DNA from 3 places in the Heyndrickxia sp. FSL W8-0496 genome. Region 1 is predicted to be linked to each of the others. Evidence: riboswitches for the same ligand, from Rfam matches in the RefSeq annotation. Region 1 holds a riboswitch; each other region holds the start of a gene.
What was found. A riboswitch is a leader RNA that binds a small molecule or an ion and turns the genes downstream of it on or off. The one in region 1 is predicted to bind S-adenosylmethionine.
Positions count from the first base shown of each region.

Region 1 (8,160 bases):
AAGACAAAGACAGCAGCAGCAGAGTCAGCACTCTTATTCTGGTGGAGGTAGTTCCTCAGATACACCACCGGTTTCATCTGGTTCATTTATGAGACCTGCACAAGGATATATTTCTTCGGAATTTGGTAATCGTTCCTTTGATGCAGATGGATTCCATTCTGGGATTGATATTGCTAAGGGAGGCACTGTTCCAATTGTCGCAGCAGGTGATGGAGTAGTTACAAGATCATACTTTTCTTCAAGCTACGGGAATGCTATCTTTATTACGCACTCAGTTAATGGACAAATTTACACAACGGTTTATGCACATATGAGTTCGCGTCTTGTTGGGGATTCAACTCCTGTTCATAAAGGACAAATCATCGGATACATGGGAAGTACTGGACAAGCCTATGGCCAACATTTACATTTTGAATTCTATGTCGGTCCATGGACAGCATCCCACTCAAATGCAGTTAACCCTAGAAACTATATCAGCTTCTAAAGATTAAAAGTCACATCAATAATGATGTGGCTTTTTTATGTATAATACATGTATAAAAACTTATTAAATGTGTAAATGGTGCCTGAGATAACTTTATATGGTATGATACTGGTGAGTTTATTTATTCGAGAAATATGGGATCTTGTTAAAGGAGTTCAGGATGACAATTCTTACGATTTTGTTAGCATTCTTCTTCATTTTAAATTTTATTTTATCAGGTATCGTTATATTTCTAGAACGGAGAAATATAGGGGCAACTTGGGCGTGGTTGTTAGTTTTACTTTTCATACCTGTTGCTGGATTTATTATATATTTAATTTTTGGACAAAATTTAAGCAGAAGAAGAATTTTTTATTGGAAAGATCAGGAGAAAATTGGGATAAAAGAAATATCTCAGCGCCAAATAGATATGCTCAGAAATAATAAATTTCCTTTCCATGATGAACGTACTGTTCAATATAAAGAACTTGTTTATATGCTTCTTGTTAATGATGATGCGGTTATGTCCCATGACAATGATGTAGAAATTTTTATTGATGGGGATGACAAATTTCAATCGCTTTTTGAGGATATAAGAAAGGCAAAGGATCATATCCATCTACTCTACTACATCGTTCGTGATGATTTATTAGGTCAGAAGCTCGTAGAACTGCTGACGATTAAGGCGAAAGAGGGGGTAACTGTTCGTTTCGTTTATGACGATATGGGCTCAAGAAGACTACCGCGTAAATTCTTTAAGTCACTAATCGATGCAGGGGGCCAAGTCGCTTCATTCTTCCCAGCTAAAATCCCGATGCTTAATTTGCGAGTAAATTTTCGCAATCATAGAAAGTTAGCCATTATTGATGGAAATATTGGTTATATCGGTGGTTTTAATATTGGTGATGAATATTTAGGTTTAAATAAGCGATTTGGATATTGGCGTGATACTCATTTGAAAATTACCGGAAAAGCTGTATATGCTATGCAAACACGCTTTATTCTTGATTGGAATCAAGCTTCATCAAAAGAAATCAGGTATGAGGAAAGATATTTCCCGGACATTCCTTCCATTGGTTACACAGATGTTCAAATTGTATCTAGTGGTCCTGATTCAGAATGGGAACAAATTAAAAATGGTTATATTAAAATGATCAATTCTGCCAAAAAGTATATTTTCATGCAAACACCTTACTTTATCCCCGATGATAGTTTATTAAATGCAATAAAAATTGCTATTCTATCTGGTGTCGATGTAAGGTTAATGATCCCTAATAAGCCGGATCATATGTTTGTGTATTGGGCTACCTATTCCTATGTAGGTGAGCTATTGAAAACTGGTGCAAAGGTTTATATTTATGATAATGGATTTATTCATGCGAAAATGTTAGTGGTCGATGGGAAAATTGCAACCGTCGGAACAGCAAATATTGATAATCGAAGTTTCCGTTTAAATTTTGAGGTTAATGCATTTTTATATAGTCATCATATTTCAAAGAAACTCGAAAAAATATACATGGATGATATGGGAAAATCAAAGGAATTAACATTAGAAGAATATCTATTACGTCCGAAATGGATTCGTTTTAAGGAGTCCATTTCTAGATTATTATCTCCGATTTTATAACGTTACGAAAAGAGGGTTGCCCGAGATATAGGCAACCCTCTTTTTATTGTCTGCAAACTTATTTTGACAAAAGTGTACGGAAGGCGTACAATTTAAAATATTTTAATTTTAGTGATAGTTTCTTAACTATTTAACTAAATGGATATGGGGTGCTAATTGAATGGGAAAATCATTTGAAACAGCAATTGTACATAATTCTTTAATAAATACATCGAATATACATAGTAAAACAACACCAATATATCAGACCTCTGCATTTACGTTTCAATCATTGGAGGAATTAGAAGAGTTTTATCATGGGAATATTCCATATCTCTACTCTCGGACTGGTAACCCGAATACAGATGAATTAGGACAAGCTGTTGCAAGATTAGAAGGTGCTCCTGATGGTGTTGCTACATCCTCAGGACTCTCCGCTATTTTAGCAGGGATATTAGCTGTAGCCTCTGCTGGCGATCATATTGTTGCGGCAGATGATATATATGGCGGAACCCATCATTTATTAAAACATGAATTAAACGAACTTGGAATTGAAACCACATTTATCCCTTTTAAAGATGCTTCAACAATTCGAAAGGCGATTCAATCGAATACAAAGCTTCTTTATTCTGAAACAGTGACCAACCCATTTTTACGGATAGAAGACGTGACTGAATTGGTTCGAATCGCAAAGGAATTTCAGCTTTGTACAATGGTAGATAATACATTCGCAACTCCATATTTATTGCAGCCGTTTATCGACGGAGTGGATATTGTGGCTCATAGCGCAACGAAATATATAGGTGGGCACAGTGATGTAACCGCTGGTGTAGTCGTTGGAACAGAAGCATTGATGGCAAAAGCAAGGCAAAAGGTAGTTAATTTGGGTACAAATTTAAGTCCCTTTGAAGCATGGCTTACTAATAGAGGGTTAAAAACACTTGCATTAAGAATGGAGCGCCAAGCATCCAATGCTCAACTGTTAGCAGAAAGCCTAACGAATCATTCTAATGTAAAAAAAGTTTACTATCCAGAAAATCTTTCAAGTAAGGGAAATGGTGCGATAGTTACCATTGAATTAGGAGAAGCTGTAGATATTCATCAGTTTTTTTCCTCTTTAGGTTGGGTAAAACTTGTTCCCACATTAGCAGGAGTGGAAACAACTGTATCCTATCCGTTTGGAACATCTCATCGTAGTCTTACTTTAGAGGAGCAAGAAAGCATAGGAATCAATCAGTGGGTCATTCGTATTTCGGTAGGAATAGAAGATTCAGCAGATATTATTAAGCAATTTGAGTGTGCGATAGAAGCCGCATTATAAGATTGGTAAAAAGTTTAGTATCGTTTGCTACTTTGATAAAAAGTCATGCTTTTTCACTTAGCGGCTGTTTTAAAGGGATGAAAGAAAAATCCACTAAAAAGTTTTTTTAATAGAAAAAAGGTTGACGAACTATTCATCCATCTTTTATAATGCAAAACAAGAGCAATTTAAAATTTTCTAAATTTAATAATCACTCTTATCGTGAGCGGCGGAGGGACTAGGCCCTTTGAAGCCCGGCAACCTTCAAGCATTCGTGCTTGAAAAGGTGCTAATTCCTACAGATCAATTAGATCTGAAAGATAAGGGGAGGAACTGATATAATAAGCCCTCTTCTTATGAAGAGGGTTTTTTGTTTCCCCTCATTCCATACTTCTCAAATCCCACAACAGAGGAATTACTCAATGAACCTTACCTAGTTTAAGCGGCTTAATGTTATTAGCCAATGAATGTTATTTAGCCTCACCTGAATAATAAAAAAGATCTAGGAGGAATTCAAAATGACGAATGAAAACTATCAACCGGAAACGTTATTACTTCATGGGGGACAGCAACCTGATCCAACCACAGGTTCACGGGCCGTTCCTGTTTATAAGACGACATCCTATGTTTTTAAAGATACAGATCATGCCCAAGGGTTATTTGCCCTTGAACAACCTGGCTATATTTATACAAGAATTGGCAATCCAACGGTTGATGTATTTGAGCAGCGTATTGCCCTTTTGGAAGGGGGAACAGCAGCTGTCGCACTTTCATCAGGGATGGCGGCCATTGCTTTTTCTATTTTAAATATTGCTAGTGCAGGAGATGAAATTATCGCTGCTGGAAATCTTTATGGTGGGACATTTAATCTCTTTGCAACGACGCTGCCTAGATATGGGATTCAAGTGAAATTTGTTGATGCAACTGATCCGGAAAATTTTCGGGAAGCAATCACTCCAAAAACGAAAGCTCTTTTTGCAGAAATTATTGGCAATCCAAGCTTACATGTCTTAGATGTTGAGGCAGTAGCTAATGTTGCCCATGAAAATGGAATCCCGTTGATCATAGATAATACCTTCGGAACACCATATCTTTCTAATCCAATAAAATGGGGTGCTGATATTGTTGTTCATTCCGCTACTAAATGGATTGGCGGACATGGAACGACAATCGGCGGTGTCGTGATTGATGGTGGTAAATTTGATTGGAATAGTGATAAATTCCCTTATTTTAAAGAGCCGGATGAAAGCTATCATGGCCTTCGATATGGCATTGACGTGCCTCAAGCAGCATTTGCCACAAAACTTCGTGTGCAGTTATTGCGTGATTTCGGTGCTAGCTTAAGTCCTGATAGTGCATTCTTATTATTACAAGGTCTTGAAACATTGCATCTACGTGTCCAAAAGCATAATGAAAATGCATTGAAGATTGCCCAGTTTTTACAAGATCATCCTGCCGTTGCTTGGGTTAATTATACAGGACTAGAGGAACATCCTTCATATGAGCTTGCAACTAAATATTTCAAAGGTGGTTTTGGTTCAATTGTCAACTTTGGGATTAAAGGTGGTCGGGAAGTAGGAAGAAAAGTCATCGATGAGATAAAATTATGGTCTCATGTTGCAAATGTGGGGGATGCAAAATCTTTAATTATCCATCCTGCATCTACTACCCATCAACAGCTTAATGCCGAGGATCTTAAACTAACAGGTGTAACAGAGGAACTGATTCGCCTATCGGTCGGCTTGGAAGCAGTAGAAGATTTAACAGCAGATTTAGATCAAGCGATTGTAAAAGCAACAAGTGTCACAGTATAGAAATAGTAGATTTTTGCACAGTCGGTCAGGTGAATAAGGGGGATTTCTTAATGTCAGTCATAAAGGCAGCGCTTTTAGGTTTTGGAACGGTTGGTGAAGGTGTATATACTGCGATACACTCCCATCAACAGCAGCTTAATGAACTGCTGGGAGTAAGGGTGGAAATTGTTGCGGTATTGATTCGGGATAAAAATAAAAAGAGAGACATTGAGTCGAATATACTTGTCACAACAGATTTCGAAGAGATTCTTAATATACGTGATTTGGATGTAGTTTTTGAAGCGATTGTTGGAGAGGAGCCAGGTTACACGTATTTGAAGCAGGCAATTGATAAGGGCATCCATGTGATCACAGCTAATAAGGTCATGTTTGCAAAATATGGGCAGGAATTAATTCATAAAGCAAAGCAACAGAATGTAAAACTTGCATTTGAAGCAACAACGGCTGGTGGGGTTCCAATTATAAGAACTATCCAACGATTGCTGCAAGTTAATCGAATTACAAAGGTTCAAGGGATACTAAATGGCACCTCAAATTTTATTTTGACAAAAATGAGAGAGAACAAATTGTCATTCGAGGCAGCTCTTCATTTAGCACAGCAAAAAGGCTATGCGGAGGCTGACCCGACGAATGATATTAGTGGTAAAGATGCCTTTTGTAAATTAATGATATTAAGTCAACTTGTATTTGGTGAACAGCCATGCTGGTCTGAAGTGAAAATTGAAGGAATCACTTCGATTTCCCAGCAGCAAATAGAAGAAAAAGAGCATCATGGTCAAAGATATAAGCATATTGCGGAGATTTATAAAGAAGGTCAACGGATAAAAGCATCTGTAAAGCCGATTATTGTTGACAGTAATCACCCACTGTACTCGATTGAAGGTGTCGAAAATGCCATTGCACTAGAAGCAAGCTTGGTTGGAAATATTACATTACAAGGACCTGGAGCTGGGAAAATGCCTACAGCGAGTGCAATGATTGAGGACTTTGCTGAAATAGTCCAACATCAACAGTTACAGGAGAAAATCCCTGCATTTCAAATGTAAAACTGGCGAGTTCGCCAGTTTTTTTGTTTAGGAAATGACAACCATATAGAAATACTTTTTATCTATCGCCTAGCCCACCTCTGAGATCAAGAAACCAATAATGTAGTTGTTGAATTTAAGAATATGTGTACTTGTCGAGGGCTGATTAAGGTGCACGACTGGATTTGTTTAATATCCTCGTTATGAAAGTTTCATAACTCGTCCTTTTCTCACATATATTGAAGAATAGGCTTACAAACTATGCGGAACCAATCTTACTCCCTTAGCGGAAGGATCCGTCAGCATGCTTTTTAAGAGAGGGGGACGCTTATGAAACGGAAATGGATGGCAGTGATGGTCTCAGGTGCATTAATAACAGGTGCAAGTGGAACATATGTCGGAATGAAATGGTTTGAAGCAGAGGATGTTCAAATAAATGATCAATCAAAGGACGAGCATTTTCTGGAATCTACAAATAGCAAGGGTCAATCCCTTCCAGATTTAGCGAAAATCGCCCAAGCATATAATCTCATCAAAGGTTCTTATGTTGAGGAAGTGGATGATCAACAACTAGTTGAAGGGGCAATTCAAGGTATGGTGAGTACTTTAGATGATCCATACTCGATATATATGGATGCCAAAACAGCTTCTAAATTCAATCAAACATTAGAATCTTCATTTGAAGGAATTGGAGCAGAGGTAACCGCAAAGGATGGAAAAATCCTAATTGTTTCCCCATATAAAAATTCCCCTGCAGAAAAGTCGGGGTTAAAACCGAGAGATGAAATTATCAAAATTGACGGGGAAAGTATTGAAGGTCTAGATTTGTATCAAGCTACAACAAAGATTCGCGGAAAAAAAGGAACGACAGTAACGCTTGATATTAAGAGGGAAGGAGTTAGTAAAGCCCTTCAATTTAAGGTGAAGCGTGATGAAATCCCGATGGAAACAGTATTTGCAAGTATAAAGTATGAAGGGAATAAACCGATTGGTTACATTGAGATCACGCAGTTTTCCAAAGATACCGCAAAAGATTTTAAAAGAGAATTAAAAAAACTTGAAAAACAAAATATGAAAGGATTAATTATTGATGTAAGAGGAAATCCGGGAGGGCTTTTGCTTAGTGTTCAAGAGATTTTAGATACACTTGTAACGAGTCAAAAGCCTTATTATCAAATCCAACAGCGTGATGGTGAGAAGCTACCCTACTACTCAAACCTGGAGAAAAGTAAACCGTATTCGATTGCTGTCCTCGTAGATGAGGGGAGTGCATCAGCATCGGAAATTCTTGCAGGAGCATTGAAGGAAGCAGAAGGGTATACATTAATTGGTGAAAAAACATTTGGAAAAGGAACAGTTCAGGATGCTGTTCCAATGGGAGATGGAAGCACAATAAAATTAACAATGTATAAATGGCTCACACCAAACGGAAATTGGATTCATCATAAGGGAATTCAACCTACAATCGAAATGAAACAACCAGATTATTTTTATATTCATCCATTAGAGGTTGAGCAAACATTGAAGCCTGATATGAATAATGAGCAAGTTAAAATTGCACAGAAAATGCTTGATGGTCTCGGATATTCACCGGGGCGTAGTGATGGTTATTATAATCAAAAAACAAAAACAGCAGTAAGAGCCTTTCAGAATCAAGTAAACCTACCTGCAACAGGAGAGCTTGATGTGAAAACAGCTCAGCGACTAGAAGAAGAAATTATCTCAGCAATTAAGGATGAAAAAAATGATCTTCAATTACAAGTTGCATTAAAATACTTTCAATAATCTCTATGTATCTATTTATTTTGAAGGAGATAAAACCAGTTATACATTTCTTAACCACCAAACCGATCAATCGAATATAGGTTGTTGTTTTAGTAAAGCCCTCCTAGCGATATTTAAACCTAGTAATACTCATTCAACTTTATGGATTTTACAATGAAATGGAGGGG
Region 1 is NZ_JBBOXX010000001.1:1,248,424-1,256,583, forward strand. It holds gene NST63_RS06215 (murein hydrolase activator EnvC family protein) at 1-484, shown strand, start outside; gene cls (cardiolipin synthase) at 645-2,090, shown strand; gene NST63_RS06225 (trans-sulfuration enzyme family protein) at 2,251-3,390, shown strand; SAM riboswitch class I at 3,584-3,696, shown strand; gene NST63_RS06230 (O-acetylhomoserine aminocarboxypropyltransferase/cysteine synthase family protein) at 3,888-5,183, shown strand; gene NST63_RS06235 (homoserine dehydrogenase) at 5,234-6,229, shown strand; gene NST63_RS06240 (S41 family peptidase) at 6,539-7,993, shown strand.

Region 2 (8,160 bases), 1.5 Mb from region 1:
TGGGCAATCCTTCTTGGTGTAGCACTTAAGAATGCACCTGACACGACTAAAACAATGATAGCAAACGTATCTGATGCAGTAGCAAAAATGGTTACATGGGTCATTAAATTTGCTCCATTAGGTATTATGGGACTAGTCATTGAATCAATTACGACAAATGGGCTTGAGTCATTATTAAGCTATGGAAAGCTACTTGCTGTATTACTTGGCTGTATGTTATTTGTTGCTGTAGTTATTAATCCGATTATCGTGTACATTGGTATTCGTCAAAATCCATATCCATTAGTTTTTAAGTGCTTAAAAGAAAGTGGTATTACTGCGTTTTTTACACGCAGTTCAGCAGCCAATATTCCTGTTAATATGAGATTATGTGAAAAGTTAGGTTTGGATAAGGATACGTATTCGGTTTCTATTCCATTAGGTGCAACAATTAATATGGCTGGTGCAGCTGTGACTATTTCTGTGTTAACACTTGCCGCTGTTCATACATTGGGTATTCACGTTGATATTCCTACAGCGATCATTCTTAGTGTTTTAGCTGCTGTATGTGCCTGTGGAGCTTCAGGAGTTGCTGGAGGTTCCTTATTATTGATTCCATTAGCATGTAGTTTATTTGGAATTCCAAATGATGTAGCTATGACAGTAGTTGGGGTAGGATTTATCGTAGGGGTTTTACAAGATTCTTGTGAAACTGCTTTAAATTCTTCCACCGACGTACTCTTTACAGCTACTGCTGAATATAGACAACGACGGAAAGAAGGAAAAAGTATTAATTTTAAACAGGCATCTTAAAGTAGTAAACCCTCCATACTTAGGTAGGAGGGTTTTTCTTATGCTATATACAGTACCTTTCTTTAAATAACATGAATCTCGGAGACTTAGAGTATCTTATATGAGAGAAGGGGGGATAATATGGAGGGTTTTTTTAAGCATAAATATGAGGCTTTTCCATTTGAAATATTCTCATTTTCACATACTTTGATGATAATTGTAATGTTTATTGGTGTTTTATTCATAATTTTAGGACGCACTTTTTTGAAGAAACATAATCAAATCGTGCGAATATCCTTTTTTACAATACTTTTCCTCTTAGAATTTCTTTATCATATATGGCTTTATAGTGGGGGAGTATGGGATGTATCTTTTGCATTGCCACTTCAGCTTTGTTCGATAAGCCTAATTTTATGTTTAATCATGTTATTAACAAAATCTCAGGTTGTTTTTCAAATCGTTTATTTTATGGGGATCTCGGGAGCATTAATGGCAATCATTACCCCTGAATTATTCTTAGGATATCCGCATTTTCGCTTCTTTCAATTTTTTATTACCCATATTCTGATCATTTGGACTTGTATTTATTATGTTATAGTACATCAGTATATTCCTACCACTAAAGGTTTGGTGAGCTCGTTTTTCTTTTTGAATGGATGTGCAGGAATTGCCTATTTTTTAAATAAAATCACTAGTGGAAATTATATGTTTCTATCATATAAACCAATAAATGGTTCCTTATTAGATTATTTTGGCCCCTATCCATATTATATTCTATCTTTAGAAGCGGCCGCCTTGATTTTGTTTATATTATTATTGCTTCCATTTAAGTTAAAAAAGAAGAGATAAATTTATAAATTAAAATATCGTTTTATAAACACTTTTTAACCCAATAGATCTGGGAAAAGTAGCTACGAAGAGTGTAGCTAATTCTAATTGATGAGTTTATTAATATATAAATTGATAGTTTGTTGTTTGTGCACGACAATCTTATAGAATATGAGGTTCAAGAAAAACAGCACCACTAAACCATACTGGTGCTGTTTGTATTTACGCTTGTCGTTCATCTTCAAGATAAAAACCTATATTTTGTTCAGCAAGTGCTTCAAAAAAACCTTCTTTATCCTTCAAGTTATTAATGGAAACATTTATGGCAGGGTAACCCATGCTTTTATTTGCTTCTAAAAGCTTTTTGTTCATACCAGTGAATTTATTCACGTATTTATCTTCATCAAATAATATAAAACCTAACATTGCCTGTTTATTGATTTGATATGGAATACATCCATCGATATCTTCCCATGGGATAAATCCAATTTTAGGAATGTATCCATTAATCATAATGCCTTCTGTACTAATGACAACGGAAGGTTCGTTTGTTGTCGCCTTTTTTAGTAGTACGATGGACACAGGTATAAGAACTATAGTTAATATGAGAGAGAGAATGAACATTGGAAATTCCAAAGTAATTGACCCGAAAAGCATAGCAAGGGTGATACCACCAAATACAAGTGTCAATGTTATAGTTAAAATTGAAAAGCCAATCATTCTTGCCCTAGAGTCAAAAAATTCTTTTTTCTGCATCGTTTCACCTTTCCATATTTTATGATGACATCCTTTTCATCCTAATTATTCCAACTGAATTGTATAATAAATGGAAAGTACATGTATATAGGCCAATAGAATTAGTAGATGAGTACGGATATTGATATATAGTGAAATAAACAGAGGAAGTGTAATAAAACGAAATTTTGAATTGGAATTGAAAATGGAAAATTTTAAGCATGAGTAATCCCTAATATGAAAACTACACCCTGTTTTTGTGTCGTTTGTTGTTTTTGTATTATCTCTGGCTTTTACACCAAATAAAGAGTTCAGTGTTCTTATGAGGTTTGCCAAACTTCAACTTACTTTTTCAGTTAAGATATGAGTTGAATAGTAAGAAGGTTTGAAAATAAGGCCTAAATAAAAAAGCCCCTTTTAAAATTAAAGAGGCTATTACTAATTTATTTAAAATTAATCCATCGAATAGAGTCTATTCCACTATGTGGATGATTTTTAGATGTAATTTTATAATACTCATATTCCAAATCTAATAAAGATAATTCAAAAAGATGCTTTCCATCTTTTTTGTATTGTCCATTTTCAATTAACTTATTAATTAAATCGTTTCGACGACTTTCTATTGTTTCATTTAACAATCTTTCCATTTTCATTTCCTCTCTTATGTTAGTTTCTTTTAATTGGATAAGAAGAGGAATGATCAACTGTATAAACCTCAACTTATCTTTCAAGCAATTTGCTTGCAGGATTTAGCACAGGATTCAAAAAAGAATCTGCTGCTGAGGTTTCATAGGGCCAGTCCCTCCACCTCTCTTGATAAGTATTTATGTAATTACAGATTAAAGCATATTAATCCGATTTGTCAACTATGTTTATTCGAGGTTTTTTACTCAATTGTAATTAATTTAAGCTATAAGAGTTATGGAAAGCCAAGTAAAAAATCAAACAAACCGGTTAAAAAAATCGGTTTGTTTGATTTTAATTTATTCTGTTTTCGTGCTCTGATCCTTATTTCTTTTATTTCCTTTGCTATTATCTCCACTAGTTGGAGTTTGTCCATGTAAATGGGGGGAATTTTGATTGTGACTACCTTGATTATATTTTTTAGTCATAGTAAATTGCTCCTTTCTTAGGAATAATAAAATAGTATCTCCTTTTTGTTTCAACTTATGATTTCTGATTAAAATCTAGCCTTTTAAATTCCATAAAATGAAAAAAAAGGTGAAAACTAATATAACTTTCATGTATAATGAATCGAAAAACTATTTTTGAAAATTTGAGGTCTACAATGCTATTAACAATTGGAATTATTACCCTTTTATTGTTTGTTACATTTATAAGTTCTTATTTATCAGATCCAAGAAGAGTGATAAATGGTTTTTGGTTTAACCTGTTTTTTTGTTCATTACTTATTTTTTGTTGTATTTTAGGATACAGTACTGGTAATAAACTCCTTATGATCTTTGCATTATTCCCATTTGCTATTTTACTATTTATAGCAACATTTGGTTTTTTTGCTCTAAGTGTTGCATTATTTTTAAATGCAAGGGTATTAATGAAAAAAGAGGGGAGACGATTTTCAAATGCGTTAACATTATTTTTAGGTATCTTTCTATTAATATTATTTATAAACCAAATCATAAATCCTGAGCGTTTATTATCGACTAGTTTGCAACCTCTATATGCAGGAGCTTCATTAATTGTCATTTATTTCTTTTTACATTTAACTAATTTTTTGACCGCTTATATGTTATACCAGTTTAATAGGCCAAAATACAATCAAGATTTTATTATTGTTTTAGGCAGTGGTTTAATTAATGATAGGGTTCCACCACTATTAGCAAGTAGAATAAATAAAGCGATTGAATTTTATTGGAAACAAAAGGCGGTAACTCTACCACCAAAATTAGTTTTTTCAGGTGGACAAGGACCTGATGAAAACCTCCCCGAAGCAGAAGCGATGCAAATTTATGCCGTAAACAATGGAATTCCTATAGAAGATACTCTGACAGAAGTTCATTCTGTGAATACTTTTCAGAATATGCTTTTTTCAAAACACCTCATGGATTCTTTAAAAGGAAATGAATATAATAGTATCTTTACGACGAACAATTTTCATCTGTTCCGAGCTAGCTTATATGCAAAAAAAGCTGGTCTAAATAGTCAAGGTATCGGTTCTAAAACGGCATTTTATTACTGGCCAAATGCAATGATTCGTGAGTATATTGCCATTATAATAATGAGACGTAAATTTCATACATTTGTTGTAGGTACCATATTAGGATTCTCTATCTTAATAACATTGATTTCTTTTTTATTTGAATAAGTTTTAAATAAAAGTCATTCTTCTTAATTGGAAAATGACTCTTTTTATCTTCAATGAAATATATCCTAATCTAAATTTTAAAATCTTAGTTTGGACGTACAAAATTGAATTGAACGCTTAAAATATTTCGAGTAAATGAAAAAGAGGCAGGTATACTTAAAACGACAAGTAAATCAATTCCGTTCCATATACTCATTTTTATTTGTTCAAATCCAAAGGTTCTTAAAATGGCACCTAGAATTGATAATATTGCACTTAAAAGTAAACCTGCATATAAGATAGAACAGATGTTATTAATGAATTCGTATAAATTTCATGTTTATTTCCTTCCTCTGTCGGTGGTCGTCTAATTAATGAAATGCGTTAAACTCACACTTCAAATAGGGGGTTGAATGCCCTCATTGTGTATCTGAATATATTGTAAGGTTTGGAAAATAGAATGGTCGCCAACGCTATCGTTGTAAGTGTTGTAGTAAGACCTTTACTGATACAACTAATACAGTTCTATACCGTACACGAAAAGGTGACGAATGGATTACGTTTGCTGATTGTATGTTCAAAGGCTATTCCCTCCGAAAATCTGCTGAAATCGTAGGGATTACTTAGGTTACACTTTTTTATTGGAGACACAAACTGTTAAGTGCATTAAAACAAATGGATTTTGAAAAATATGATGGTATCGTTGAAGTTGACGAGACCTATTTCCTATACTATCAATAAGGTCAACGTGGCATTTCAGAACGAAAACCTCGTAAGCGTGGCTGTAAATCTAAGCGTAGAGGAATAAGTCACGAACAAGTTCTTGTTGCAAGAGACCGCATATCTAAAGTTGCTTGTATGGGGCGTGTTGTGAAACAACAGGTTGATAATATAATTGGTTCTAAACTTTCAAAAGAAAACGTACTTGTAACAGATACTTGGAGAGCCTATAAAACCTATGCAAAAGAAAAAGGAATGGAACATTACAGAATTAAATCAAACGATGGCAAACACGTTATTAAGGGTTTGTATCACATCCAGAATGTTAATGGTCCCCATTCTCGAATGAAACAATGGATAGATTGTATTAAAGGTGTGGTTACCAAATATCTCGTCACTATCTTGCGTGGTTCTTGTTTGTAGATAACCGTAGCAATGAAAGCACAAAACACAACATTAAAGAGTTCTTACTCACATCATTTGTATTTGAAATGACGGACACATATAACTGTTTCGTCTTTCAAAGTTCAATGTTTAATTCTGGATGGTTATGTAGAGGAGGATAGGTATAATGCATCCACAAGAAATAATAGAGTTATTGATTGTTGGGGCAGTAATTGTATCAATCTTAATTATTGCAATTTTTTTAAAAGGTAGATGGCGAAAAAATGGTTGGTTAGTAGCATTAGTTATATTTGTAGCTTATTGTATATTTTTTGTTGCTCGTCCTTTTTGGATAGATGCACAAATTGACAAAAAAGTGAAATTACTAAGACCATACTTAGAAGAGCATTATCCAGATGAAGAATGGACTATTTCCACAGTTCCTCACCGTAAGGATGGCATTAAACATTTAAACCCTTACTATATTGGTGTTGTTTTTGAAAATGAACCAGAAGCTACTTATTATTATTGGGTAGAAGGTAAGGATAATATCTATCAAAAGGGGCGAGCAAACAATGGGTTAGAGGAATTTAAGCATATAGAAAAAAGGAAGTAATAATTTTTAGGTATTTCTATTTGATAAAGATTGGGAAACCTCTATAAATCTAGGTTTCCCTTAAATTTACCTAAAAATCAACATTCAAATTTAACATAGCCTATGTTTTAAAGATGAATGGGAAAGAGAAGTTCCAACATTAGCCAATAAAAAAGGGGATTTCAACTATATGAAATCCCTAAAAAATCTTGCTCATTTGTTTATTTACATTTGTTAATACTTCTATAATATCTGCAAGTTTTTCTTGTGAAAACTTCAAAAAGAGATCATGTACTTTTTTTCTCCATTTTCCGTTAAGTTCATTTTTACTACTCTGCGATCTTCACTTTCTCTTACTCGTTGTATTAAATCGAGTTTCTCCAGTTTATCACACATAGAGGTAGAGGTAACTGCACCTGGTGTTACAGAGAAAAAACCAGCAATTTCCGTAGCTTTCATTCCACCATTAATTTTTAACTGAAGAAGTAAGATAAGTTGGTTTTGAGAAAGTGGCTCATCTTTAGAAAAGAGGTTTACAAAGCTTTTGGACTTTTGTTGTATTTCAAGCATTTCTTTAATGATCATTTCTACATTTTGCATTTTCCTATCATTTGATATTTAATTACAGCCTATTACTATGTTTACAAATTGAAATATATTGTAAGTATATAATTTATCTTAGGCTTTGCCAATAAGTGAAATTAGATGAGTTTTTCTCCATAAAATCGACCTTATCATTTATGTTTATAATGATTGAATTTTTCGATATAATACTGTAGTAGCTAGTAAGGCATTTAAATTTGGAAATACAAATTGTCTGGAGCTACTACTTCATTTTAGATGAAGATAACTTAAATTTAATATTCATAACTAAAAATAATATTATCCAAATACATTTTTCACATATATTGATCATTAATGAAAATGAGAGAGGAGCATTGATAAATGACTATTTCTAAAAAGACCCTGCGTACGTGCAAAAATGGACATAAATATTATAAAAGTAGCGATTGTCCAACCTGTCCTATTTGTGAGAAAGAACGCGGAACGATCAATGGATTTCTTACAAGTTTATCTGCACCGGCAAGAAGGGCTTTGGAAACTAATGGGATAACTACTTTACAAAAGCTTTCAACATATAGTGAAAAAGATATTTTACAATTTCATGGTATGGGACCCGCATCTATACCTAAACTTAGAGCTGCCTTAAAAGAAAAAGGGCTTTCTTTTAGAAATTGATTACAACGACCTAGGAATTAAGTAGATCTAACAAGAACGCTTCTGTGACGTTTAACAAATGATTCATTTTTATTGCACTGTTTTAAACAACAAAGTGCTTTTTTTATACAAAAGTGTAGTATCCTTCTGAGTGCATCTTTAGCACCTTTCATAGCTTTTCGATGATGTTCCACATATAGATGTCTTCGAATGATAATGGTAATTTTGGAAACACTATGATCTAACAGACAGATATAAGAATGTTAAATAGGAAAAAAATAGATGGAGGACATCAAATATGGACAGTAATAATTGTGATTTTTCCCCAATGAAACGCCAAATAGAAACAGACATGAAACACCTGATCCATCAACTCCAATCTAATTTAGATTTACTTGGAAACGAAAACTATTGTCTTTTGGGTAACCTGGAGAGCATAAAAGATCAACTTATCGCAATTGAATCAATGGCAGCTTCATTTTATTTAAATTGTTATTTATCTTCGTTTACTGACACTTATGAGGATTTAACCACAACTGTTCAGCATCTTTCCAAGGATAAGCATGGAGCATTGATTATAGTAGAACGTCTTGACCCACTTGAC
Region 2 is NZ_JBBOXX010000001.1:2,709,463-2,717,622, reverse strand. It holds gene sstT (serine/threonine transporter SstT) at 1-792, shown strand, start outside; gene NST63_RS13685 (YwaF family protein) at 913-1,620, shown strand; gene NST63_RS13680 (STM3941 family protein) at 1,822-2,355, opposite strand; gene NST63_RS13675 (Fur-regulated basic protein FbpA) at 2,778-2,981, opposite strand; SAM riboswitch class I at 3,052-3,157, opposite strand; gene NST63_RS13670 (hypothetical protein) at 3,318-3,446, opposite strand; gene NST63_RS13665 (YdcF family protein) at 3,623-4,660, shown strand; partial or broken gene NST63_RS13660 (IS1595 family transposase) at 4,989-5,897, shown strand; gene NST63_RS13655 (hypothetical protein) at 5,931-6,359, shown strand; gene NST63_RS13650 (MarR family winged helix-turn-helix transcriptional regulator) at 6,615-6,938, opposite strand; gene NST63_RS13645 (RNA polymerase alpha subunit C-terminal domain-containing protein) at 7,284-7,577, shown strand; gene cdaS (sporulation-specific diadenylate cyclase CdaS) at 7,855-8,160, shown strand, end outside.
Region 2: another riboswitch for S-adenosylmethionine. It lies ahead of NST63_RS13675 (Fur-regulated basic protein FbpA); the one in region 1 lies ahead of NST63_RS06230 (O-acetylhomoserine aminocarboxypropyltransferase/cysteine synthase family protein).

Region 3 (8,160 bases), 160 kb from region 1:
TTGAACCATCTCCCATTAGATTAGTTGTATTATTTGAAATCGTATCGCCATCATTCATCATTCCCAATGCCCATTCGATATTGGCATCACGATAAGCGACTCCACGACGATTTACATAGGTTGTCACACCTTCTGCCAAATTGTCAACAGAGCCATATTCTATCTTCGCATTACCGTTCGCAATAATTTCAGTAATGATGTTTGCAATTCCTTTTGCTTGATCATTGGTTGAAATATAGTTTTCAACATATGTTACTGAACTATTATCATCAGCAACTACCAATACATGGTTAAATAGAGGTGCCTCAGTATGATCATGTACATAAACAGTTTGAATCGGCTCAGACACTTCTACATTTTTAGGAATATATAAGAATACTCCACCATTTACAAGTGCTGCATGTAATGCAGTTAATTTATGTTCATCAACTTTTACTGCATCCTTCATAAAATATTTTTGTACGAGATCTGAATGCTCTTTTACTGCAGTCAAAATATCAGTAAAAATCACGCCTTTTTCTTTTAGCTCTTCTGATAGAGCCACATAGGCAGGAGTTTGATTATGTTGAATATATAAGTTTTTATTTACATTTTCTACATCGATTAAAGATTTTACCGCTTCAGGAAGTACATCTAGTGATTGATACGTATCACTTTCAATCGAATGCTTTGTAAATTGAGTAAAATTCCATCTTGTAATTCTAGTTTTATCAGGATTTGGCATAGGTAGCTCTTCTGCTTGAGCTAATGCTTGAATTCGAAGTTCTGTAAACCACGCTGGTTCACTGATTCCTTCTGAGAAGGAGCGAACATAGTCCTGATCCACTGAAAGATTTGTTTCTACAGTCATGTTAAGTCCTCCTAACTTTATGCTTCTTGCCCTACTGTTTCGTCTTCAATACCAAGTTCGTGTTTAATCCAGTCATATCCCTCAGCCTCTAAACGTTGTGCTAATTCTGGACCACCGGATTTAACTACACGTCCTTGCATCATTACATGTACATAGTCAGGAGTAATATAGTTCAATAAGCGTTGGTAGTGAGTAATGATTAAGCAACCAAATTCACTGCTGCGCATTTCATTGATTCCTTTAGAAACAACTTTCAATGCATCGATATCTAAACCAGAATCAATTTCATCAAGAATTGCAATTTTTGGTTCAATCATCATTAATTGAAGAATTTCATTACGTTTTTTCTCACCGCCAGAGAATCCTTCATTTAGATAACGTTGTGCCATATTTGGATCCATTTCAAGCAATTCCATCTTTTTATCCATCTCGCGAATGAATTTCATTAATGAAATTTCATTTCCTTCTTCGCGACGAGCATTGATAGAAGAACGTAAAAATTCAGCATTTGTTACACCGCTAATTTCACTTGGATATTGCATCGCTAAGAAAAGACCAGCACGTGCTCTTTCATCAACTTCCATTTCTAAAACATCTTTACCATCAAGTGTAATACTACCTTTTGTTACTGTATATTTAGGATGTCCCATAATCGCAGATGATAAAGTGGATTTACCAGTTCCGTTAGGTCCCATAATTGCGTGGAATTCTCCACCTTTAAGCTCTAAATTAACGCCCTTTAAAATCTCTTTTCCTTCGATCTCAACATGAAGATCTTTAATGATAAGTGTAGAACCTGCCATGATTATACCTCCGTTGTATATTAAAAATTTCAAAATCTCATTCTCAATTTATTCTCATTATAATCTTATAACAAATTAAAATTATTATCAATAGAGAAAGTCTGCTCTAGGACTTTCTTGAAAGGAGAAAGTCTGCTTCGGGACTTTCCTATGTACACATTCTATTTAGTTTTTTCCCTCCCACCATTCTTCATTCTCTAATTCACTATATTATGTATTTTAAAATGGGCAAAAACCAGTGTTTGATACACTGGTTTTTGCTATCATTATTATAAGCTATTTAGCATTTTTCGTCCAAGGTCTGCAACCATCCGCTGGGAACGAACGTATTCCCTCTCTCTCCTTTTTTCCACAAGCATTCTTACTTTATGCTTTTGTTTGTACACCTCGTAACCGACTCCATGTGCCCCATGCAACGCCTTTTCCATATCATTTGTGTACTGTAACTCAAGAGAGTTAATAACGAATCATTCCTTCCATTTTTTGTTTACGGTCTTTATGATAACAAAGATTTTCTATCTTAACAAAAAGGATATGGCGGATTAATAAAGCATCTGCTTCTATATTCATGAGTCATGGTAAAAAACTTTATTATTTACTTAATAATGATCTTAAATGCTTCAAAATAATAGCTAGTTTCGAGAAGATGTATGGAGTATTCACTTTATAATAGGAAACAGGAATGAACTTTTTAGATTCGCACAAAACAATTGTTATTTGCACGAAATTATAAATGATTCTCACGATATGACTCTTTTTCGCACCAAATATTTTTGAAACTCATTTGCCAATAATAAAAGCTCCGGAAAAATTCCGAAGCTTTTTACGATATTATTTACCTGAGACTGGAACAACTGACCCTTTCCACTCTTTTTTAATAAAATCTTGGATTTCTTTAGAATGTAAAACTTCAACTAATGTTTTAATTGATTTTTTGTTTTCATCACCTTTACGTACAGCGATCACATTTACATATGGTGAGTCGTCTCCTTCAATGGCAATAGAATCTTTTTTCGGATTCATACCTACATCGATGGCAAAGTTGGAGTTGATAACAACTGCATCTCCCTCTCCATTATTATATGCTGTAGTTAAGAAGGCTGGATCATATTCATAATCAAATTTTAATTTTTTTGGATTTTCAGCAATATCTTTAATCGTTGCCTCATCCTTATTAACACCATCTTTAAGCTTAATTAAGCCTTTTTCTTCAAACAATGTTAGAATACGACCGTGATCAGCGACAGAATTACTCATTAGTATTTTAGCACCATCCGGAAGGTCATCTAGAGATTTATATTTTTTTGAATAAATCCCCATCGGTTCAATATGAATACCACCTGCATTTACAAAGTCATATCCAAATTCTTTGATTTGTTTTTCTAAATAAGGAATATGTTGAAAATAGTTAGCATCTAAATCTTTTCCATCTAATGCTTTATTCGGTAAAACATAATCTGTGAACTTCTCAATTTTAAGATTGATGCCCTTTTTCTTCAAAATAGGCTTTGCTTGTTCCAAGATCACTGCATGTGGAGTATTTGAAGCTCCTACTACTAAAGTTGTTTCTTTACCATCGCCTTTTGATTTTTCATCTGAAGAACCACAGGCAGCTAATCCAAACACAAGCAATGTTGCAAAAAGAATACCTAACCATTTTTTCATTTGTATTTCCTCCTCTTTAATATGAAGTTATCGCTTATCTATTTTTCTTGTAATTAAATCACCAATCATCTGGATGATGAAAACGATAATTAAAATAATGATAGTAGCTACAAAAGTAACATCTGTACGATTTCTTTGGAAGCCATCTAAATAGGCTAGATTTCCTAATCCGCCGGCACCAATTGCACCTGCCATTGCGGTATACCCTACAATAGCAATGGATGTAACAGTTATACCTGAAACAATGGCCGGCATTGATTCTGGTAATAATACTTTAAATATAATGGTACTCATCTTGGCACCCATAGCCCTCGCTGCTTCAATAACACCTTTATCGACTTCTCTTAGACCAATCTCCACTAATCTTGCATAAAAAGGTGCCGCACCTATAATCAATGCAGGTAATGCTGCTTCTGGCCCAATTATGGAACCGACAATTGTTTTAGTAAATGGTATTAAAAGAACAATTAATATAATGAAAGGAATCGAACGAAAAACATTAACAATTGCTGAGATAATTGAGTTTATTGCACGGTTTTCCCATAAACTTCCTTTAGCTGTAAAAAACAATAATAATCCTAATAATATTCCGATTACAAATGTTGCAATCACGGACCAGAATGACATATATATAGTTTCTTTTGTGGCATCCCACATAGAAACCCAATCTACGTTTGGAAAGTATTTCTCAAGCATCTGCCTTCATCACCTCTAGTTCAATCTCCTGTTGTTTTTGCAAATAAGTTAATCCCTTATTTATCTCTTCTTCCTCACCATCTACATGAATGAACAATGTCCCATATGATCCATTCTGTGTTTGTGAGATGTTGCCCTGAATAATATTTACAGAAAGAGAATAATTCCTAATAAGATCAGTTATAATCGGTTGTTCAGCAGAACCTCCAATAAAAGTAATCTTCACTAATCGTCCACTTGGATACATATTTAATAGTTGTTGTACTGTTTCATGGGTATCTTCAGGTTCTGTGAGTTGTCTAACGAAACGCTTTGTTATTTTCTCTTGAGGTTTTCTAAACACATCAAGTACGCTTCCCATCTCAACAACCTGACCATTTTCCATAACAGCAACTCGATGACAAATTTTCCTAATCACATGCATTTCATGTGTAATTAGCACAATCGTTAATCCAAGTCTTTTATTAATATCCACTAATAGATCCAAAATAGAATCTGTAGTCTGTGGGTCCAATGCAGAAGTCGCCTCATCACATAAAAGTACTTGAGGGTCATTTGCTAAAGCACGGGCAATACCTACACGTTGCTTTTGTCCACCACTAAGCTGTGAAGGATATGCTTCTTCCCTTCCATCTAATCCAACAAGCTTAATTAATTCGTCTACTTTTTTTCTACGCTGCTGTTTTGGTACACCCGCGATTTCAAGAGGAAAAGAAATATTTTCCCTAACAGTACGTGACCAGAGAAGATTAAAATGCTGAAATATCATTCCAATGCCTTGTCTTGCTTTTCTTAGCTCTGCACCCTTTATACTCGAAATTTCCTTCCCAGCTACATGAATCTTACCCGAGGTTGGAATTTCTAGACCATTTAACATACGAATTAACGTACTTTTCCCGGCACCTGAATAGCCAATTACACCAAAAATCTCACCTTTATTTATATCAATGTTAATGTCATTAACTGCTGTAACTTCTCCATTTTTTGTAGAAAATATTTTTTTTACTTTTTGAACGGTTATCATGCTGTCCACCTCACTTGTATATGACGCCTAGTATTCCAATAATCTGGGCAAAATAAAATGCCTTTCTGCAAAATGACAGAAAGGCATGAATAATTATGAAACCTTCCTCTCATCTTCCAAAGTTAAAAACTTTGTGTGAATTGGCACCATTTCAGATAACTGACGGTTGCCGGGCTTCATAGGGCACATCCCTCCACCTCTCTTGATAAGAGCACATATATATTTAATTGTTAATCTTTCAAACAAAAAATTCCATTATTAAACTTTCAATATCAAAGACTTAATTAGTACAAAAGTCATTGTATCATGATGGTTAATGACTGTCAACAAAAAATCACAATAAATATAGTTCTCCATTCATGCAATCTGATAGTCTCTACTTAGCCATAAAATCGATTCAAGTAAAAGTGATAAGCGATAGGAGCCATATAATGTAAGTTCGTTATTTTTCACTAATTGACTTAAGCGAATATGACCATTTAAAAGATGACAAAGTATTGGTTTGGAGGCATGTATTTCTAAATTCGATTCGCCTATATCTTTTTTCATTATAGAACAGCTATTTTTAGAAATATACAATCCCCATTCCTCTTTATCGCAAACAAATTTTATCATAATAGGATGGTTTGGAAATAAGGCATTCAAATGTTTTCGATTATCCAACTCTTGAATCAGTCTTTCAAAAAATGAATCCATAAAGATCACCCATTTCTCGTTTATCTTTTATACACTTATTCATTTTTTGAAAAGAAAATCCTCTATCTATCGTTCTACAATTTTTTCAAGATATAAAATACATAAAAAAATTCTTGTCGAATAAAATCATTATCTATTTATTTCCCAAGAAATTTGTCATAAGTATTTATACTACTTTTGAAATAGGAGGATGATCTTTTTTGCTTCCAAAAGATTTAAAGACAATAAAAAAGTAGATCGACCCCACTAAATATAAAAAACATGTGATTGAAAAAACAATGGCGTAGCCATTATAAGAACCATTTCGTGAAACAATTCCCATTGAAACTGGCCCCATCAACCCCCATCCTAAATTAAATACCATTTGATTGACAGAGTTTGCAAGACCCTTCACTGAATTATCAACTTTAGACATCATTAATGACATTTGAATTGGATTTCCTGCATTCATTAAAGCCTGCCTGAATAAAAATCCAATTGCTGCAAGTAATAAACTATGAGTAAATCCCGTTAATAATAAAAATGGGAGAGAAGCCAATTGCAAAAAGACAACTGCCTTAACCTCCCCTACTTTACTTACTACAAATGGACCAATAAACATAGCGATGGCGGTTGCTGCCTGACCCATCGAAATAATAAATCCAATCGTTGTATTTGAAGCATTAAATCGATCAGCAAAGTATAAATTTAAATAAGGGATTACAAGTCCTGCACCAAAACCGATTAATAATTGTGCAATGGCAAAAAAGATGATTAATTTAAGACTTTCCTTTTGTTCTTTGAATGAAATGAAGCGTTTATTATTTTTTTCATCGTAGCTTACAACTGTTATTATTTCCTTAAGTCTCATTATTGGCAAAATTCCGATCAAAAATATAACTGCGCCAATTATTAAAGTAATCCGAATACTAATAATCGGACTATAGATCCATTCAAGTAAGTCAGAAAGTACTCCCCCAAATATATTTCCAATCACATTAGCAGCTGTCATCAATCCAAAATGAAGTGAAAACAGTTTGACACGTTGTTCAGCTGTAGAGTTTTCAGCCAATAAAGGAACGGATGAAACTTGTATAAATGCTTGGGTTAAACCAGTTAAAAAAGCTGCCATAAGGAGAAGTGTTCTTGGCTCAATGATACTTCGAAGAAATAAGGTAACTCCTGTAAAAATTAATCCATATAATATAACTCTTTTCCTTCCCAGTCTATCACTTAATATTCCTGCTGGAATCAGAATAATGGCTGTTGCCAGGGATGTCATTGAGATGACTTGCCCATTCATCTGATCAGGGAAACCGAGTTCACGAATATAGAAGTTGTAAATGACCATAAAAACACCCAAACCAATTTGCGTAAAAACGTTTCCATAAATGGCATTTCTTATATTCGAGTTATACCGTCCCCATTGCTGTTTCCACCTATTTGCCCATTTCATAAAAAAATCCCCCACTAGATTATTTCGATACCCTAAATAATCATAATCGCGTGAGGAAAAAAAGTAAATGGTCTATTCAGAAATGTTTTAATCATCTTTATTTATTTGTTTTAAAAGCTCATACAAATGAGTAACCGATTGAAAAGCATATATTTTTTCCACACAAATTCCTTCTTGAAATACTAATAAACAGGGGACACTCTCAATTGAATACTTCTCAGCCATTTCTGGCATATAATTTAAATCAGCTTTTCTAAATTCAAACTGTGGTACTAAATTTTCCACAATATCGAGCATTCTCCCCGCTACCTGACAAGTCCCACATAAAGGTGTATAAAAGTATAATGCTAGTTGCTTGATCTTCCTTGTATTTTCTGTAATCTCTTCCTTTGTCCATTCTTTCATTATGATCGTCCTCTTGTGAATTTCTATATTTATAATATAGCCTTCTTTATACTTGGCTATAATTTTTCAAAAAAAATTAAGATTGATAAAGGTATAAATAAATAAATAAAAAAATGAGGTTGTCCCAAGTTACTCGGAAACAACCCTAGTTTTTTTATCTATTTATTAGTCTTCGTTAATCATTTCTTCATATGCTTCAGCAGTCATAAGATCATCTAATTCACCAATATTAGATGGTTCAACAACAATCATCCATGCTTTTTCATATGGTGATTCATTAACAAATTCTGGACTATCGCTTAATTCTTCATTCACAGCAACTACTTTACCACTTACAGGTGCATATAATTCAGAAACTGTCTTAACTGATTCAACACTACCAAATGGTTCATTCGCTGTTACTTCATCTCCAACTTCAGGAAGTTCAACAAATACAATGTCACCTAATTCAGATTGTGCGAAATCTGTGATACCGATACGTAGGCTTTCTCCCTCTTTCTTTACCCACTCATGTTCTTCAGAATAACGTAATTCTTTAGGTAAACTCATTCAAAGATCCCTCCAAAGATTTATCAAATTAATATTT
Region 3 is NZ_JBBOXX010000001.1:1,411,907-1,420,066, reverse strand. It holds gene sufD (Fe-S cluster assembly protein SufD) at 1-850, opposite strand, end outside; gene sufC (Fe-S cluster assembly ATPase SufC) at 868-1,653, opposite strand; gene NST63_RS06975 (MetQ/NlpA family ABC transporter substrate-binding protein) at 2,485-3,318, opposite strand; gene NST63_RS06970 (methionine ABC transporter permease) at 3,346-4,014, opposite strand; gene NST63_RS06965 (methionine ABC transporter ATP-binding protein) at 4,007-5,038, opposite strand; SAM riboswitch class I at 5,145-5,250, opposite strand; gene NST63_RS06960 (hypothetical protein) at 5,396-5,734, opposite strand; gene NST63_RS06955 (MFS transporter) at 5,901-7,169, opposite strand; gene NST63_RS06950 (thioredoxin family protein) at 7,257-7,574, opposite strand; gene gcvH (glycine cleavage system protein GcvH) at 7,740-8,123, opposite strand.
Region 3: another riboswitch for S-adenosylmethionine. It lies ahead of NST63_RS06965 (methionine ABC transporter ATP-binding protein); the one in region 1 lies ahead of NST63_RS06230 (O-acetylhomoserine aminocarboxypropyltransferase/cysteine synthase family protein).